Regions from separate parts of the Cutibacterium equinum genome, predicted to be linked through region 3. Evidence: riboswitches for the same ligand, from Rfam matches in the RefSeq annotation. Region 3 holds a riboswitch; each other region holds the start of a gene.
What was found. Region 3 has a riboswitch for cobalamin ahead of O6R08_RS09990 (anaerobic ribonucleoside triphosphate reductase). Riboswitches for the same ligand answer to the same signal wherever they lie in the genome.
Positions count from the first base shown of each region.

Region 1: another riboswitch for cobalamin. It lies ahead of O6R08_RS03000 (ABC transporter substrate-binding protein); the one in region 3 lies ahead of O6R08_RS09990 (anaerobic ribonucleoside triphosphate reductase).
Region 2: another riboswitch for cobalamin. It lies ahead of cobT (nicotinate-nucleotide--dimethylbenzimidazole phosphoribosyltransferase); the one in region 3 lies ahead of O6R08_RS09990 (anaerobic ribonucleoside triphosphate reductase).
Region 4: another riboswitch for cobalamin. It lies ahead of mutA (methylmalonyl-CoA mutase small subunit); the one in region 3 lies ahead of O6R08_RS09990 (anaerobic ribonucleoside triphosphate reductase).

Region 1 covers NZ_CP115668.1:659,473-663,722, forward strand. Annotated here, with positions in the region: RNA gene rnpB (RNase P RNA component class A) at 1-319, shown strand, start outside; cobalamin riboswitch at 572-757, shown strand; gene O6R08_RS03000 (ABC transporter substrate-binding protein) at 799-1,800, shown strand; gene O6R08_RS03005 (FecCD family ABC transporter permease) at 1,797-2,831, shown strand; gene O6R08_RS03010 (ABC transporter ATP-binding protein) at 2,828-3,622, shown strand; gene O6R08_RS03015 ((2Fe-2S) ferredoxin domain-containing protein) at 3,619-4,248, shown strand.
Region 2 covers NZ_CP115668.1:429,470-433,719, forward strand. Annotated here, with positions in the region: gene O6R08_RS01925 (cobyrinate a,c-diamide synthase) at 1-822, shown strand, start outside; gene cobA (uroporphyrinogen-III C-methyltransferase) at 822-1,598, shown strand; gene O6R08_RS01935 (cobalt-precorrin-6A reductase) at 1,592-2,347, opposite strand; adenosylcobalamin (AdoCbl) riboswitch at 2,374-2,491, shown strand; gene cobT (nicotinate-nucleotide--dimethylbenzimidazole phosphoribosyltransferase) at 2,571-4,250, shown strand, end outside.
Region 3 covers NZ_CP115668.1:2,201,856-2,206,105, forward strand. Annotated here, with positions in the region: gene O6R08_RS09990 (anaerobic ribonucleoside triphosphate reductase) at 1-1,539, opposite strand, end outside; cobalamin riboswitch at 1,615-1,817, opposite strand; gene O6R08_RS09995 (YbhB/YbcL family Raf kinase inhibitor-like protein) at 1,981-2,442, shown strand; gene O6R08_RS10000 (cutinase family protein) at 2,708-3,763, shown strand; gene O6R08_RS10005 (hypothetical protein) at 3,768-4,250, opposite strand, start outside.
Region 4 covers NZ_CP115668.1:610,063-614,312, reverse strand. Annotated here, with positions in the region: gene mutA (methylmalonyl-CoA mutase small subunit) at 1-1,360, opposite strand, end outside; cobalamin riboswitch at 1,441-1,693, opposite strand; gene O6R08_RS02790 (alpha/beta fold hydrolase) at 1,764-2,726, opposite strand; gene O6R08_RS02785 (nucleotide sugar dehydrogenase) at 2,962-4,092, shown strand; gene O6R08_RS02780 (alpha-amylase family protein) at 4,096-4,250, opposite strand, start outside.

The sequences.
Region 1 (4,250 bases), 970 kb from region 3:
GGGTGGTGGGTAACGCCCACCCGGGGTGACCCGCGGGAAAGTGCCACAGAAAACAAACTGCCGGCTTTCGGGCCGGTGAGGGTGAAACGGCGGGGTAAGAGCCCACCGCGTCATCGGTGACGATGACGGCACGGCAAACCCCACTTGGAGCAAGGCCAAGAAGACCGTGAGGTCGCGGACGTGTTCGAGGGCTGCTCGCCCGAGCGTCCGGGTAGGCTGCGCAGCCGAAAGGCTGGAGGATGCCAGTAATGGTGTTCACAGATGGATGATCACCGGCCCTGATGGGCCACAGAACCCGGCTTACAGGATGGCTCGTCCCTTCCTGTCATCGGGGCCATGAAGTCCGGAACCCGCACCCCCAGCCTGTCCACGTCCATCTCGGGCAGGACACGTGGAAGAGCCACGAGGGCCGCCACGCGCACCCTCATGCCTGGTATGGCCGCAAGGGGATGGGATGGCTACGAGATCAGCGCCGAGCCGCCTACAACGAGATCTATCGGAAGACGACGATTCGGTTCACTGACCTGTTCAAGTGAGGTGAGACCCCGTCAAGGGGGCATACACAGGGGGTGCTAACATCCTCGCGTCAGGTTGCTCGTGACATCACGAGCGCTGGAATCCGGTGAGAGGCCGGAGCTGACGCGCAGCGGTATGACTGATCCGCCACGGCGAACGCCACTGGTGCCATGAGCACTGGGAAGGAGTCGGGGCTGGAGACGAGGTTGAGCCCGAAGACCACCTGACATCGTCCTGTTGGTACCCGGCCGCGCACGCCGAACACAGAAAGCTGGCTTCTCCATGCACCTCGTCCCCTTTCGTTGCGCTCTCGTAGCGTCGGTCATTCCCGCTGTCATGCTCGCCGGATGCGCCGGCGCTCCCAAGGATTCCTCGGCATCGGGATCAGCATCAGCATCGGCACAAGGCCCGATCACCATCACCAATTGCGGACAAAAAATCACCCTCGACAAGCCCGCGACAAGGGCTGTGACCCTCAATCAGGGAGCCACCGAGGACGTCCTGGCCATCGGCGGTGAATCCACACTCGTCGGCACCGCCTACCTCGACAGTGAGATTCCGGCGAAGTGGAAGAAGGCCTACGACTCGGTCAAGGTGCTCGCCAAGCAGTACCCCTCCAAGGAAACCTTCCTGGCCGCCACACCTGATCTGGCTGTGTCTTCCTACTCCAGCGCTTTCACTGACAAGGCTGTTGGCACACGGGAAGAGCTGCGGAAGCAGGGGATTGCGACCTACATCAGCCCCTTTGGTTGCCCGGAGGGCACTCCCGTGGCCGATGCCACCTGGGAGAACGTCTGGAAGGAAATGACCGAAGTAGGAACCCTCATCGGCGCCAAGGATGCCGCTGACAAGGCCATTGCCGAGCAGCGTGATGCCCTCAAAGAGGTCACCGGGAACAAGCACGGCACCGAGACGTCGATCGTCTGGTTTGACTCGGGAGACAAGACCCCGTTCATTGGCGCAGGCCACGGTGGGCCTCAACTTCTCATGGACGCTGTTGGAGCCAAGAATCTCTTCGCCAATCTCGATGGCGGGTGGGCAGACGGCTCGTGGGAGAAGATCGTTGCCTCCAATCCGGACGTCATCGTTGTCGCCGATGCAAGCTGGTCCACGGCAAAATCGAAGATCGATTACCTCAAGAAGGATCCTGTCCTCAGCCAGATGAAGGCGGTCAAGGAGAACAAATTCGTCACGGTGCCCTTCGCCCAGAGCACCCCGGGTGCTGAGCTTGTTGACGGGGCCAAGACCCTCAATGATGGTCTTGCGAAGATCAACGGCAAGTGAGTCGCTGGCGTAGCTGGCTGATCGCCGGTGTTCTCGTCGCTGCCCTGGTCGGCACTGTCCTCGTGGTGCTGGGGATCGGGGCGGTACATGTCCCTGTCCGGGATGTTGCCAGGGTGGTGGCCCGACGATTCCGCCTCATTGCCGGGGCCGATGTTACCGTCCTCAACGATCAGATTGTCTGGCAGCTGCGGGCTCCCCGAGTCATCGGGTCGATGGTCGTCGGCGCGTTGCTGGCAATGTGTGGTGCGGTACTGCAGACCTTGACCGGCAATGACCTGGCCGACCCCTACCTGCTCGGTATTTCCAGCGGGGCCTCGGTAGGTGCCGTCTTTGTTCTCGTCGTCGGGATTTCCAGCACCCTGGGCCAATCGGTCCTCATGACCTTGGCTTCCTTCGGAGGGGCTGTCGGTGCCCTGGTCATGGTCTTGGGGATGGCTACCGGTCGTTCCGGGGAGTTGCCGCCCAGCCGCACGATTCTTGCCGGTGTGGCCGTCGGTCAGCTGTGCGCAGCGGCCGTGTCCATGATGATTATGGTTTTCGGTGAGTCGAACGCTGCCAGGTCGGCGTTGTCGTGGACTCTCGGCTCCTTCACGGGTCTGCGGTGGGGATCGACGATCGCGCTGGCAGTTGCAACCCTGCCTGCCCTGATGGCGGGGATGGCCTTGTGCCACATCCTCGATGCCTTCGCTTTCGGCGATGTCAGCGCGATGTCCTTGGGAGTTCCGGTCAATACCGTGCGGTGGGCGATCATGGTCGTCACAGCCCTGCTGACTGCGTTGAGTGTGGCCTTTGTCGGTCCCATCGGCTTCGTCGGGCTGACGGTTCCCCACATCGTGAGGTTTTGGACTGGGCCGCGTCATGCCCAGCTGTTACCGGCATCAGCCCTTGCCGGAGCCTTGCTCATGGTGTGGTCCGACACTGCGGCGAGGTGTTTGCGTCCAGACACCGAGATTCCTGTCGGGGTTATTACGGCGGCTGTCGGAGCTCCGGTACTGGTCGTTCTGCTGCGGCGACAGGCTTCGCGATCATGACAGCGGAGACAACAGCAGCGTTGCGGGCTGAAAATCTTGGCTGGAGGGTCGATGAGACGACGATCCTGTCCGGGGTCAGCGTGGCAATTCGCCCCCAAGCCATGACGATGGTCATCGGTCTCAACGGGTCGGGCAAGACAACTCTCCTTCACCTACTTGCGGGTCTGCGCAAGCCAAGCACGGGCCGGGTGTTGTTGGGGGAGCAGGACCTGGTTGAGACCGGCCCCAAGGAGCGCTCCCGGATCATGGCTCTGCTGGAGCAAACCCCTTCTGCCCATGTCGAATTGACGGTGCGTGACGTCGTCCAGCTCGGGCGCATTCCTCACCTGGGAGGATGGGGGGTCGGCAATCTGGGTCGCCGACGAAGCCGTGACGAAGGAGTCGTTGAGGAGGCGATGGCGTCAACCGGAGTCGCCGATCTTGCCCAGCGAGCATGGTCGTCCCTGTCAGGAGGGGAGCGCCAACGTGTCCAGTTGGCCCGAGCGCTGGCCCAGGAACCTCAGATCCTCCTCCTCGACGAGCCGACGAACCATCTTGACCTTCGCCACCAGATCGACCTGTTGGAAAGAGTGCGTGGACTCGGCCTGACGAGCGTGACCGTCATTCACGACCTCGACTTGGCTGCCGCTTATGCCGATGATCTCATCGTCCTGGACTCTGGGCAGATGGTTGCGGCCGGCCCGACATCCGACGTGCTGACTCCTGACCTTGTCCGAGAACACTTCGGGGTCAACGGTGAGGTCTGGTCAGATTCCCGACGGGGATTCACCTGGAGAGGATTGCAGCCATGACGACACGTATCTCGGTCTCGCTGAGCTGGGACGATGCCTTCGACGCCGATGAGACTCGCTCGATGATGCGTCAGATCGGCGCAGATCAGATCGCATGTTTGCAAGGGCCTGGCCCGGCACTCACTGACGTCTTGAACACCATTGACGACGACCGTATCGAACTTGTCGGATGGAGTAGCCACGACGGGCCGGTGCCACTGTCCTGGCTACGACGAGTTGCCGGTCAGTGGGTCCGCCACCACGAGGATGTACCGGTCGTCGTCCATGCTGGAGTCGTCCGTCCGGGACAGGAACTCAGTGATGAATGGCGGACTGTGACAGGAGAGGAAGCACCGCTGCACAGTCCGGCCTGGCAAGACTTCCCAACATTTCGCCACCATCTGTTCACCTGCCGAGGGCCTCGATGCAACGCGGCCGGCGCCGCTGACTTGCATGCCCGCCTTCAGGAGAAACTCGCACAGTCACACGCCTTGGACACCGACGTCCTCATCACGGTGACGGGGTGCATGTATCCGTGCAACTCCGCGCCCCTGATCGTCGTCTGGCCCGATGGCAGATGCATCCAACTGACCGAGGACAACCTTGATCGTGTTGCCGCAGAACTGGCCGGGCCTTCCCGTCAGTGACG
Region 2 (4,250 bases), 740 kb from region 3:
GCCGGAGCCGCCGAGGCCTTTCCGCTCATCGCGACCACGCAGCCGCGTCACGCCGTCGTCGTCCATCCCCAATTCACCGAGCCCGAGGCTGCGTTGAGGGCGGCGGGGATTGACGTCGACCGGGTCATCCTCAAGGCATCCGACGGGTTCGCACTGGATCCGGGCCTTGTCCCCGAGGACGCCGATCTGGTCATCGTCGGGAATCCCACAAACCCCACGGGACGGCTGCATCCGGCCGCCGACCTGCTGGCCCTGCGTCGTCCTGGCCGGATCCTCGTCGTCGACGAGGCATTCATGGACGCCACCGACGAATCCCAGTCCCTCATCGGCAGTGACATGGACGACCTGCTGGTGCTGCGGTCCTTGACGAAGACCTATGGCCTGGCCGGCATCCGTGCCGGATACCTCGTCGGGGATCGGCGACTCGTCTCGCGGCTGGCAGCCCGTCAGACCCCGTGGTCGGTCTCGACGCCGGCCATCGCAGCCATGGTCGCCTGCACCGGACAGCAGGCCGCCCGTTTTCGCGACCAGTTGCGCGACGAGCTCCCGGCGGCCCGCGCTGATCTCGTCGGGCGCCTGCGGGAACTGGGCTTGCACGTCGTGGAGTCCGAGGCTCCCTTCGTCCTGGTCGACACCTCGTCGATCAGTGGCGATTCGGTACGCCAACCCCTGGCCGATCGTGGATTCGCCGTGCGACGCGGGGAGACCTTCCCCGGTCTGGGACCCACCTGGATCAGACTCGCCGTCCGCGACCCGGAAACCCACGCCGCGTTGTCTCAAGCCATCTGTGATCTGGTCGCACGTCCCCCCAAGGAGAACTGATGTCCTACTCGCCAGAACTTGTTCCCGGCACCGTCACCCTCGTCGGAGGTGGCCCCGGTGATCCCGGACTGCTGACCATCGCAGGACTGGAAGCGGTGCGCCAGGCCGACGTCATCCTCTACGACCGACTCGCCCCGGCCGACGTCATGGACGAGAACCCCGACGCCGAGAAGATCCCGGTGGGCAAGGTGCCGCGCGGGCCCTACGTCCCCCAGGAGCGCACCAACGAGCTGCTTGTCGAGCATGCCAAGGCCGGGCGCAAGGTGGTGCGCCTCAAGGGCGGCGATTCCTTCGTTTTCGGTCGTGGCGGCGAGGAGTGGCAGGCCTGTGCCGCCGCCGGGGTCCCGGTGCGCGTCATCCCCGGCGTCACCTCCTGCGTGGCCGGTCCCGAACTCATGGGAGTCCCACTGACCCACCGTCACATGGTTCAGGGGTTCACCGTCGTGTCGGGGCACGTCGCCCCCGGTGACACCCGTTCCGAGCTCGACTGGGCCCAGATCGCCAAGACCGGCACCACTCTGGTCATCCTCATGGGCGTGGCTCACATCGGTGACATCGCCGCGCGCCTCATGGATGGCGGATTGTCCGGTGACACCCCGGTCGCCGTCGTCGCGGACGCATCCCTGTTCACCCAGCGATCCTTGACGACGACCTTGGAGAAGGCTGCCGAGGACATGGCCGAGGCGGGGATCAAGCCGCCGGCCATCACCGTGGTCGGTGACGTCGCTGGACTCGACCTTGACCAGACCCGAGTCCACGAACCGTCAGATCACTGAGGTTTTTTGACGGTCGCGAGGTGGTCGTCAATCCACTGCACCGCCTCGTCGACCTCGCCCAGCTCGTCTCCCCAGCCGGGGGCCGGGCCGCGTGACACCATGACGACGTGGATGCCGGTTTCGGCTGCCAGGCGAAGCTTCGGGTCCAGGTCAGTGCCCCCGGAGTCCTTCGAGACGAGGGTCGCCGCCCCGCCGGAGAAGATCTCGCGCTCCCGGTCCATGGTGAAGGGGCCGCGCTCCTGCAGCACCGTCCAGCCTTCGGGAAGTTCCTCGTCGGGGGCGTCCACGCAGCGCACGATGACCCGGCGCGGGCCGAGTCGCAGGTAGTGGCTGACGGGTTGGCGTCCCACCGTCAGCAGGACGACGTCAGGCAGGTCCGCCAGGGCCCGTGCGGCGTCGTCGTGGTCGTCCACCCAGGTCCAGGTCGCTGCCTCGGGCTGGGTGCGCCAGCTGGGCGGGGCCAACCGGGCCAGCGGCACATTGAGATCGCGGCAGGCTTGGGCGGCGTGGCCGTGCATGGTCGCGGCGAAGGGATGGGAGGCGTCCACCATGACCTTGACCTCGTGGGCCGTGAGGAAGTCCTTGAGTCCCTCGATCCCCCCGAACCCGCCCAGTCTCGTCGGACCGGGAACCGGCCGTGGGGATTTGGTGCGTCCCGCCAGGGAGGTGCACAGGTCAACCCCGTCGTCGACCAGTCGAGTGGCCAGCTGCCGGGCCTTCGTCGTGCCGCCAAGAATGAGGACGTCCATGACTCCATCAAACCAGCCTGTGGGACAATGATCAGTGATCGCGGTGGAACACCGGTGAGAATCCGGGACGGTCCCGCCACTGTGACGCCGTCGAGGCGAAGTCAGACCAGAACCGCGTACACCTGCCTCGACCGGGGTAGGACGACTGTGACGCGCGTGCGTGGCGTCCAGGCTGCGAGGACACAGACCTGGAGGGACGCGGCGGCGTCCCCGACGATGGAGCATGATGGTCTGCCTGCCTGAATCCCTGTCCGCTGAGAGTCTGCTCTCCCGCACGGTACGCGGCATTCGAGGAGCTGACGCCACAGCACGTGAATCTGCTCGGGCTCGTCAGCAGGTGCTCACCAAGCCGGAGGGTTCGCTGGGGTTGTTGGAGGATCTGTCCATCCGTCTGGCGGGGATGTATGGACAGGTTCCGGTCCCGGTTCCGAGCCACCCGGTTGTCGGGCTGTTCGCTGGTGACCACGGGGTGTGGGCTCAGGGGGTCTCCCCTGATCCCCAGGAGATCACCACCCAGCAGATGGTCAACATGGCGGCTGGCGGGGCGGCGATCAGCGTGATGTCGAGGAACCTGGGTGCCCAGCTGTGGATTACTGACGTCGGTGCCCGCCATGAGGTTGACGCGCCCATTCGTCAGCGGTGTGTGCGCCGAGGCACGGACGACATCTCCCAAGGCCCGGCGATGAGTCTTGACGAGGCCCTCCGGGCCCTCGAAGTTGGTATCGAGACCGGTTTGGAAGCTGTCGAGCAGGGAGCAGACATCCTCGTCACTGGCGAGATGGGGATTGCCAATACGACGCCGGCGGCGGCCCTCATCAGCGTCTTCACGCGGCGTCCTCCTGCTGAGGTGACGGGAAGGGGTGCTGGGTCGGACGATCGTCGGCATCAGCACAAGATCGGTGTGGTCTCCCGTGCCATCCAGGTCAACCGCCCGGAGGCTGACCGCCCGGTCGAGGCGTTGGCGAAGGTGGGAGGTTTCGAGCATGCGGCCATGGCTGGTTTCATCCTTGCCGCGGCCTCCTCACGCATCCCCGTGCTCATTGACGGCGTGATCGCTTGTTCTGCCGCTCTGACGGCCACCGCAATCTGCCCGCAAACCCGCGACTTCATCATCATGAGTCACGCCGGTGCCGAGCCGGGAATCGCGGCGTCGACCTCCGCTTTGGACCTGCCCGCCTTGTTGGACCTCGGTATGAGGTTGGGGGAGGGGTCGGGAGCCATCCTGGCTCTGCCGATCGTGCAGGCCAGCGCCCACATCCTCAATGAGATGGCCACTTTCGAGGACGCTGACGTCACCGACATCAAGGTGACCGGGGAGACGGACATTCCCGACGCCATCGACGTAGATGCCACCGAAGAAGACGCCAGCGAAGGAAAGGTTCCTTGCCGGGCGCTCGTTCTGGGGGGTGCGAGGTCGGGGAAGTCGACCTTCGCTGAGTCGAGACTGCCTCGCGACTCCCGTGCCACCTATGTCGCGACCTCCCAGCGCAACCCCGACGACGCCGAGTGGGAGGAGCGGATTCGCCTGCACCAATCCCGGCGACCGGCGACCTGGCAGACCGTCGAAACCACAGATATCGCTGCAGTGTTGCTGGCCGACGACGACTCCCCGGTGCTGGTGGACTGCCTCGGGGTGTGGATCACCCGGATTCTCGACGAGGTGGGGGCCTGGAGTGCCGATCCTGGCGACCAGACCTGGCAGACGTCCGTGAGAAACCGCGTCGACGACCTGACCGACGCCATCCGCCGGACTCGTCGCGACGTCACCTTCGTCTCGAATGAGGTAGGGATGGGGGTCGTGCCCGACACCGCGGCCGGACGGCTCTTCCGAGACGAGTTGGGGCGACTCAATGCCGCTGTCGCGGATGCCTGTGACGAGGTGTGGATGTGCGTGGCCGGCATC
Region 3 (4,250 bases):
GTCAAATGAGGTGAAGAAGGCATCGACGTCGTGGTCGGCCTCGATGGCCAGCCTCGGCAGGTTGATCGAGGTGAAGGACAGATTTCCGCGTCCCCAGGTCTGTGCCCGCGAGGGGTCGTGGACGTTCGACATGACCCGGGTGCGGCAGCCCATGTAGGCGATCTCGGTCTCGGGGTGACCGGGCCGGTAGTACTCGGCGTTGAACGGGGCGTCCTGGAAGGAGAAGTTCGGGAACAGACGTTTGGCGCTCACCCGGCAGGCCAACCGGAACAGGTCGTGGTTGGGGTCACCGTCGTCGAGGTTGACCCCCTTGCACACCCGGAAGATCTGGATCGGGAAGATCGCGGTCTCCCCGCCACCCAGTCCAGCCTCGGTGGCCTCCAGCAGGCAGCGCATCACCATCCGCGCCTCCGGGCTGGTGTCGGTGCCGTAATTGATCGACGAGAACGGGGTCTGGGCTCCGGCCCGCGAGTTCATGGTGTTGAGGTTGGCGATGAGGGCTTCCATCGCCTGAGAGGTCTGACGACGAGTTTCCTCGACGGCCTGACGACGGATCCTCTCGGCAACACGGTCGGTGTCGTCAACGAGCCCGGCGAACAGGTGCGCCACCTGCTCCCTCTCCTGGGCCAGCGCGGCAGCATCTGGTTCCAGCACCCACCCAGACGCCGCCGAACGCACCTCGTCGAGACGGTCCGCGTCACCTCCAAGCACCTCAAATGTCCTTGTCAGCCCGGTTTGGGCAGCCTTGACGAAGGTCTTGGCAACACCTGGAGCCATGTCCCGGTCAAAGTTGGGCACTGCCTGGCCACCGTGCTGGTCATTCTGGTTGGACTGGATGGCGATGCAGGCCAGGGCGGCATAGGAGCCGATGGATTGCGGGGTTCGCAGCACACCGTGGCCGGTGGAGAAACCGTGCTCGAACAGATCGGTGAGGTTGATCTGGCAGCAGGTGGTCGTCAGGGTGAGGAAGTCGAGGTCGTGGATGTGAATGTCCCCGTCGCGATGGGCGGCAGCGTGGGCCGGGTCGAGTACCTCCAGCAGGTTGAACTGTTTGGCCGACTCGGTTCCGTAACGCAGCATCGACCCCATCGCGGAGTTGCCGTCGACGTTGGCGTTCTCCCGCTTGGCGTCAGCCTCCTCGGCCGATGCGAACGTGATCTCGCGCAGGGTGCGCATGAGGGCCGACTGCTGGTCACGAGCGACGGTGCGACGCTGACGGTAGAGGATGTAGGCCTTGGCGACGTCGTCATGCCCCTGGTTCATGAGGGCCTTTTCGACGAGGTCTTGGATGTCCTCGACGTCAGGGGTGTTCTCACCCCTCTCACTCAGTCGGGACAGCACCTCGAGGGCGACCTCGGAGGCCAATAGTTCGGGACCCTCAACCCCGCAGGCGACGAAGGCCTTACGGACGGCCTCGACGATCTTCGTCGAGTCGAATCCAATGACTCGCCCGTCCCTCTTGCGGATCGACGTTGGCACTGCTCGCTGCTGGCTGGTGGACGTGGGGTGGAAGGACGCGGAATGAAGGGTCGTCGACATGCTCTCTCCTCGAAGCAGCGCACGAGTGGAGCAGGTTCACCCCAAGACGTCCCGCGCGCCTGTTGTCGTACCGGGTCGCTGACCCGGGTCCTGGCAGGTCTTCGGACTTCAGGGCTCTCCGTCGTCAGACGGGTTCCTACCAAGCGATGCTTCCCAGCCGGATGGCCAGTGCGTGTGTCGCCGTCGTTCCCTGTCACCGCTGCGGGGCAGTTCCGGTTTCCCACCGGATTCCCTCTTTCCTCCCATCACCGCCGGATGCCGGGAAACCCCTACATCTGGTGTCTGGCGATGGGAACCAGCACAAGATGAAGGGTATACGCAGTTCGGGTCATGGGCACACTCGCCCCCCGCAATTCATCGTCGTCGCCCCTGGCCCGCCATGATGGCCCTTCATATCCCACAGCCGGCTGGCATCCTGGACACAAGGAAAGGACACACCTCATGGAGATCACCAGCACGTCCATCACCGAAGGCCAGCCGATCGACCTGGCCTACGCCCACGCCGATGCGGGCGGCAAGAACGTCAGCCCCCAGCTGAGCTGGACCCCCGGCCCAGATGGCACCAAGTCCTACGCGATCACCATTTACGACCCTGATGCCCCGACCGGATCCGGTTTCTGGCATTGGATCCTCGCCGACATCCCGGCCGACGTCACCTCCCTCGACGAGGGCGGCCCACTTCCCGCTGGGGTGCGCGAGTGGAGCAATGATTACCAGGAGGACGGGTACTCCGGCGCCTGTCCGCCTCCCGGACCGGCCCACCGCTACATCCACACCGTTCATGCCATGCCCAGCGAACATCTCGACATTCCTGACGATGCCGCCAATGTCCAGGTGCGCTTTGCCATCCACACCACGCAGTTGGATTCCGCGTCGATCACCGGAACCTTCCAGCAGTCCTGACGATCACTGGGGCGCCTGACCGGCCTCCCGCCAACGGGAACGGAACAGGTGCCGTCGACGACGTGTCGGCGGCACCTGCTTGACTGGCGTCGTGAAGCTTCGGCAGACCTTGCTCACCCTCCTCGTCACCCTCGGCCTGATGACGATGCCGCTTGCTGCCCGGGCGGAGCCATCAATCCCCACCCCGACGACCACGAGCACCAGCTACGCCAGCGAATCCGCCGAGTCGCCCACACCTGTGGCCCCCATCACTCCTGGAGCAGGGATGGGCTGGGACTCAGACCCGGTGTCGTCACAACAGGCATCCCAGATGGAGTGCGCCTCCGTGATGTTCGTCGGCGTCCGCGGCTCGGGAGAAACCCCTCCCTACGGCACCACCATCACGTCGATCCGCGACGCTCTGGCCCAGAAGTGGAAGAACAAGGGAACCGTCCGTCAGGTCTACCTGGACTATCCGGCGGCCGACCCTCACACCTTGCAAGACGCATCCTTGAGCGGTCTGCTCTTCGACGCCACCATGCCGTCGACCGAATACTTCGACTCGGCGGCTCTGGGAGCCACGAAACTCACCGCCCTCCTCAACGCCGAGAAGAAACAGTGCCCCGACGAGTGGGTCATTCTCGCCGGATTCTCGCAAGGCTCCCAGGCCATCACCCAGGCCCTCGCCTCGACCGACACCCCACAGCGTCTGGCAGGTGCCATTCTGGCCGGCAATCCCGACCACTACCCAGGCCAGAACGTCCAGGAACTCAGTGGAGATGCCGGTAAGTCGGCCATTGGTACCGCGGCCATCCTCTACTACCTGCGCGAGCGCGCCAATGCGACTCCCGGGGCCAACCGCGATGACCAGATGCGGGCCATCATCAAGGCCACCCTGGGGCTGAGCCAGGAGTCGGTCGACCAGGAGGCCCTGGAAGCTGACATGGCCAACGCCGGGGCCGCGATTCCCCCCGAGGCCTACGCGGAAACCTACTCGGTGTGCATGAAGGGTGATCCCGTCTGTGACACCGCGCCAGCCCTGACGCGCATTCTCACATTGCAATCGACGTGGCAAGACGAGCTCAATCAAGGTCGTCCGATCCACATGGGGTACACCCGCACTGTCCTGGAGGCTCCTCTGGATCGCATCGCCCAGCGCGCGAATGCCGTGGGAGCCGCCGAGGCCAAGGGCGCTCCCATCCCTCATGGACAGACGGTGACGGTCACAACTCGCGAATGGGGCCCGTGGCAGATCGGGGTCGCGGTCGGCGCCGGAGTGCTCGGCCTGGCACTGGGATGGCTCCTGGGACGAGCCGGCCGCCGTCGTCACCGCGGGAGGTGAATGTTCACAGCTGGAAGAACCACTGCCCAGTGGCCAGCACGCCCGTGACATCGGCCAATAGAAAGCATCCGCAAGCAGCAAGTAGTGCAGAGATCCCGCGATGGACCGCGACGGCGTGATCCTCGCGAATGCTCGTCACCATTTCGGTGACTCGGCCAGGCCCGCCGAGAAGGTAGGCGATGACGAGGCCGATGAGCAAGCTGTGACTGCAGGCAACCCAGATGAGGGATTCGACGACGGCCCAGCTGGCATGAGGAAGGTGTGCGGCATGGACGAGCATCGCCCAGAACGCCGGGTCAATGAGCGAGGACATCCCCACCAGGAGACCGCTGATGGCCAGAGCCCCGGGCGCCGTCGAACGAGGCGCAGCTGAGGTGTCCTCGTCGAGTTCCTGTGTGGCTGCCCCTGGACGCAGACGCCATGCCGCCCAGCCCAGAGAGCCCGCGCCAAGGATTGCCACCAGCCACACCCACACCACGTGCGGAAC
Region 4 (4,250 bases), 920 kb from region 3:
GGGTGGCCAGACGCTTGGCACGCTCGGTGTTGAGCGTGTCGAGTTCGGCTCGGACGTGGTCGCCGGTGAGGGCCGCGACCATGCCACCGGCGGCCTCGACAGCCTGGAACTGGGCCCAAGCAGCATCTTCCAGCTTCTTGGTCAGGGCCTCAACGTAGAAGGAGCCACCGGCCGGGTCATTGACGCGACCGATGTTGGACTCCTCGGCGAGGATGATGCCGGTGTTGCGGGCGATACGGCGCGAGAAGTCGCTCTTCGGCAAGCCGATGGCAGCGTCGAAGGGCAGCGTCGTGACGGCCTCGGCGCCACCAACAGCAGCGCCGAAGGTCGAGATGGTGCCGCGCAGGATGTTGACGTAGGGATCGTCACGGGTCAGTTCGCGCCAGCTGGTGACGGCCTCCTGACGGGCACCACGCTTGGCGGCCGGCACCTCGAAGACTTCACCGACGCGGTTCCACAGGGTGCGCAGGGCGCGCAGACGGCAGATGGTCAGGAACTGATCGTGGGTGGCGGTCACCCGGAAGTTGATGGCGTCGAAGGCCTGCTCGGCGGTCAGTCCCTGCTCGATGAGAGCGCGGACGTACTCGACACCGGTGGCGATGGCCCAGGCGAGCTCGTGGATGTCGCCGGCACCAGCGTTGTGGTAAATCGTGGAGTCAACGACGAAGGCGCGGGAGTTCTTGTAGTTCTCGGTCTTCTTGACCCACTCGGCCATGGTGGACAGATCCGGGGTGCCACCGTTGAGGGCAGCAAAGCCGATCGGGTCCAGACCGAGGTTGAACGACAGCTTGTCGGGCTCAATCTTGGAATCGGCGTACACCTTGAGGAGGGCCTCGGCGGCAGCCTCCTGGTCGTCGCGGCTGGAGACCTCGACCTTGGCCAGGTCCAGCAGCACGTCCTTGAGGTCGCCGGCAATGTCCTCGGGCTTGATGGCGTCGGCACCGACGCGCAGCCACAGGGACGTCACGCCACGCTCGAGGTCGGCGATGACGGCCTTCTTGGTGAACTCGACGTCGGGATCCTCGTGAAGGGCTCGAACATCCCATGCGTCCATGCTGCCGGTACGGATCGTGGTGCCTCGGGTGAAGGGCGGCACGCCCGGTGCGCCGAGCTCTTCGCGAGAATCCGGGAGCCGATACATCGGCTCGATCTTGATGCCATCGACCGTCGTCGGCTCGAGGCGCTTCATTCCCTGCTCGATGTTGAGTTCCTTGCCCTCGGGGCGACCCCGATTCAAGACCTTGAGGACCGCGTCCTCCCACTCTTCGTGGGTGACCTTCGGGAAGTCCCCGGCCAGGCTCAACTCCTCGGGCATCCTGTCCTCGACGGAGGTGGATGCGAGGTTGTCAGGATCAGTCATTCGTCAGACTCCTGCTCCGCTGTGGATGGTTGGACGACCTCGGCCGGCCCTCGAGACCTCGGACGCTGTGACACACGCGGAGTGCACCACATACTCTGGCAGGTATTCGGACTCGTGGGCACCTCGTCTGCCGACGAGTCCTACGTCACCGCTTCCCAGGCCGGAGCCCAGTGCTTGATCGACGTCCCACCGGTCCGAGGACCAGTGGAGCGACGATGGTGATGTCGTTCCCACTCACCGCTGCGGGGCAGTTCCGGAGTTTCACCGGATTCCCTCTTACCGCCTTGAGACCCCGAATCGGGATTTCTCGGCACCAGCACTACCGATACTAGGCCGCGCACGATCGACTGCGCACGCTGGGGGTACATGTGCACGATCGTGCGAGATGTGCGTGAACGGCCTCTCACCGTGCATTTCGAACCTGAGGGGTTCGAGGTCGGGCAGCGACGGAGTCAATCCAGTCACGCAGGTCGGCGTGGACATGTCGACGGTTGACCTCGTTGAGGATTTCGTGGCGCGCCCCAGGGTAAACGACGAGGTTGACATCGTGTACACCCGCGTCGCGCAGTTGACGCGCCACCTGGCGAACTCCCCTTCCGGAATCGCCTACCGGATCCTTGGCCCCTGACATCAGCAGAATGGGCAGAGTCGGCGGAGTCGCCCGGAAGACCTCGGTGGAATTGGCGAGCTCAATAAGTCGGACGAGTTCGCGGTAGAAGGCTGCGGTGCACACGAAGCCGCACAGCGGGTCATGGATGTAGGCGTCCACGACGCGGACGTCGCGGGACAACCAGTCGTAGTCGGTGCGAGCCGGCTGGAAGGCCCGGTTGAAGGACCCGAAGGACAGGGTGTTGAGCAACGGGCTGCGGGAATCCTCCCCCACCATGAGCACCTGGGCCTGGGCCAGTCCAGTAGCGACGGCGCTCAACGGCCCCAAGGAGAAGCCGGTACCGATGGCGACCAGACCGGCCATCTCGCGCCCGCGACGAGCGGCCAGCACACGGGCGAGGAACGACCCCATCGAGTGCCCGACGAGGAACCACGGCTTGCCCTCCACCTCGGCCAGGAAGTGGTCGGCGACGGCGGACAGATCGTCGAGCAGTTGGTGGTAACCACGATCAGGGGTGGTTCCGAGCTCGCCGGTGGCCGCGGCGCGCGCCCCATGGCCACGGTGGTCATTGGCCACGACGAGCCATCCGTCGCCGGCAAGCAACCGGGCGATCTGGTCATAGCGAGCCGCGTACTCGGCCATGCCGTGACACAACTGCACCAATCCCTTGGTAGGGCGCCCTGACGCAGCCTCGGGGCGCCAGACAAGGACGTCGATGTCGGCTCCGTCGTCGGCAGTGATGGTGATGGTGTCCATAGTTCCTCCCCGAGGTCGTGAGTACAGCATATTGACCTTCCACTGCCAGGTTTTCGACACCGCGCAAAAGTCCACCCTTATCGCCGTGATCCTGCATCTGACGACCGTCACCAAACCGACCAATGAGCCTCTACGGGGTCGTCACCATCTCGTAAAGTCGCCGATCTAAACTCGTGGGAACCCACCGAAAGGACCTCCCGTGAAAATCGCCGTCGCAGGACTGGGCTATGTCGGCATGGCCAATGCCGTGTTGCTGGCCCAGCACAACAGTGTCGTCGCCATTGACATCGACGCCGAAAGGGTCGAAGCGGTCAACAACAGACACACGACGATCGTCGATCCCCTCATCGAGGAGTACCTGGCCCACCACGAGCTGAACCTCAAGGCCACCACCGAGCCGCGTGAGGCCTATGACGGTGCCGACTTCGTCATCGTCGCCACCCCGACGAACTACGACCCCCATCAGAATTATTTCGACACCTCGAGCGTGGACGCAGTACTCGACCTCGTCCAGCAGCTCGCACCCGAGGCGACGATCGTGGTCAAGTCGACGATTCCGGTGGGTTTCGTCGAGGGGGTTCGCGCGCAGCGTCCCGGGCTTGACATCATCTTCTCCCCGGAGTTCCTCCGTGAGGGCAAGGCCCTCTACGACAACCTTCATCCGTCACGGATCGTCGTCGGGTCGGACTCGGCCAAGGCACACCTGTTTGCCGACCTCATGACCGCCGGGGCCCTCGACACCGACATCCCAACCCTCTTCGTCGGGGCCACCGAGGCCGAGGCCATCAAGCTGTTCGCCAACACCTACCTGGCGATGCGGGTCTCCTTCTTCAACGAGCTCGACACCTATGCCTCCCAGCGCGGGCTGTCGACCCGCCAGGTCATCGACGGCGTCTGTCTTGACCCGCGCATCGGCGACCACTACAACAACCCGTCCTTTGGTTACGGCGGTTACTGTCTGCCCAAGGACACCCGTCAGCTGCTGGCCAACTACCAGGACGTCCCCCAGACCCTCATCCAGGCCATCGTCGACTCGAACACGGTGCGCAAGGACTTCATCGCCTCCGACATCATCGCCAAGGATCCGAAGCGAGTGGGAATCTTCCGTCTGGTCATGAAGGCAGGGTCGGACAACTTCCGCTCCTCGTCGATCCAGGGTGTCATGAAGCGCATCAAGGCCAAGGGCATCGAGGTCATCGTCTACGAGCCGACCTTTGAGGGCGACGAGTTCTTCCGCTCGAAGGTCACCCGTGATCTCGACGCCTTCAAGGCCGACTGCGACGTCATCATCGCCAATCGGATGTCCCCGGAGCTGGCCGACGTCGCCGAGAAGGTCTACACCCGAGACATCTTCGGCGGTGACTGAGTCTCAGGCTCGGCTGGACCAGATGACCTGGCCGGCTTCGCGGATGAGAGCCGAGCAGCCATCGCGCACATCGAGCTCGACGATGAGGGGTTCGGTTCCGGGGACCCCACTGCGATAGACGTAGCGCTCGTTGGTGAGGTCGAGGGACTCGGTGACAG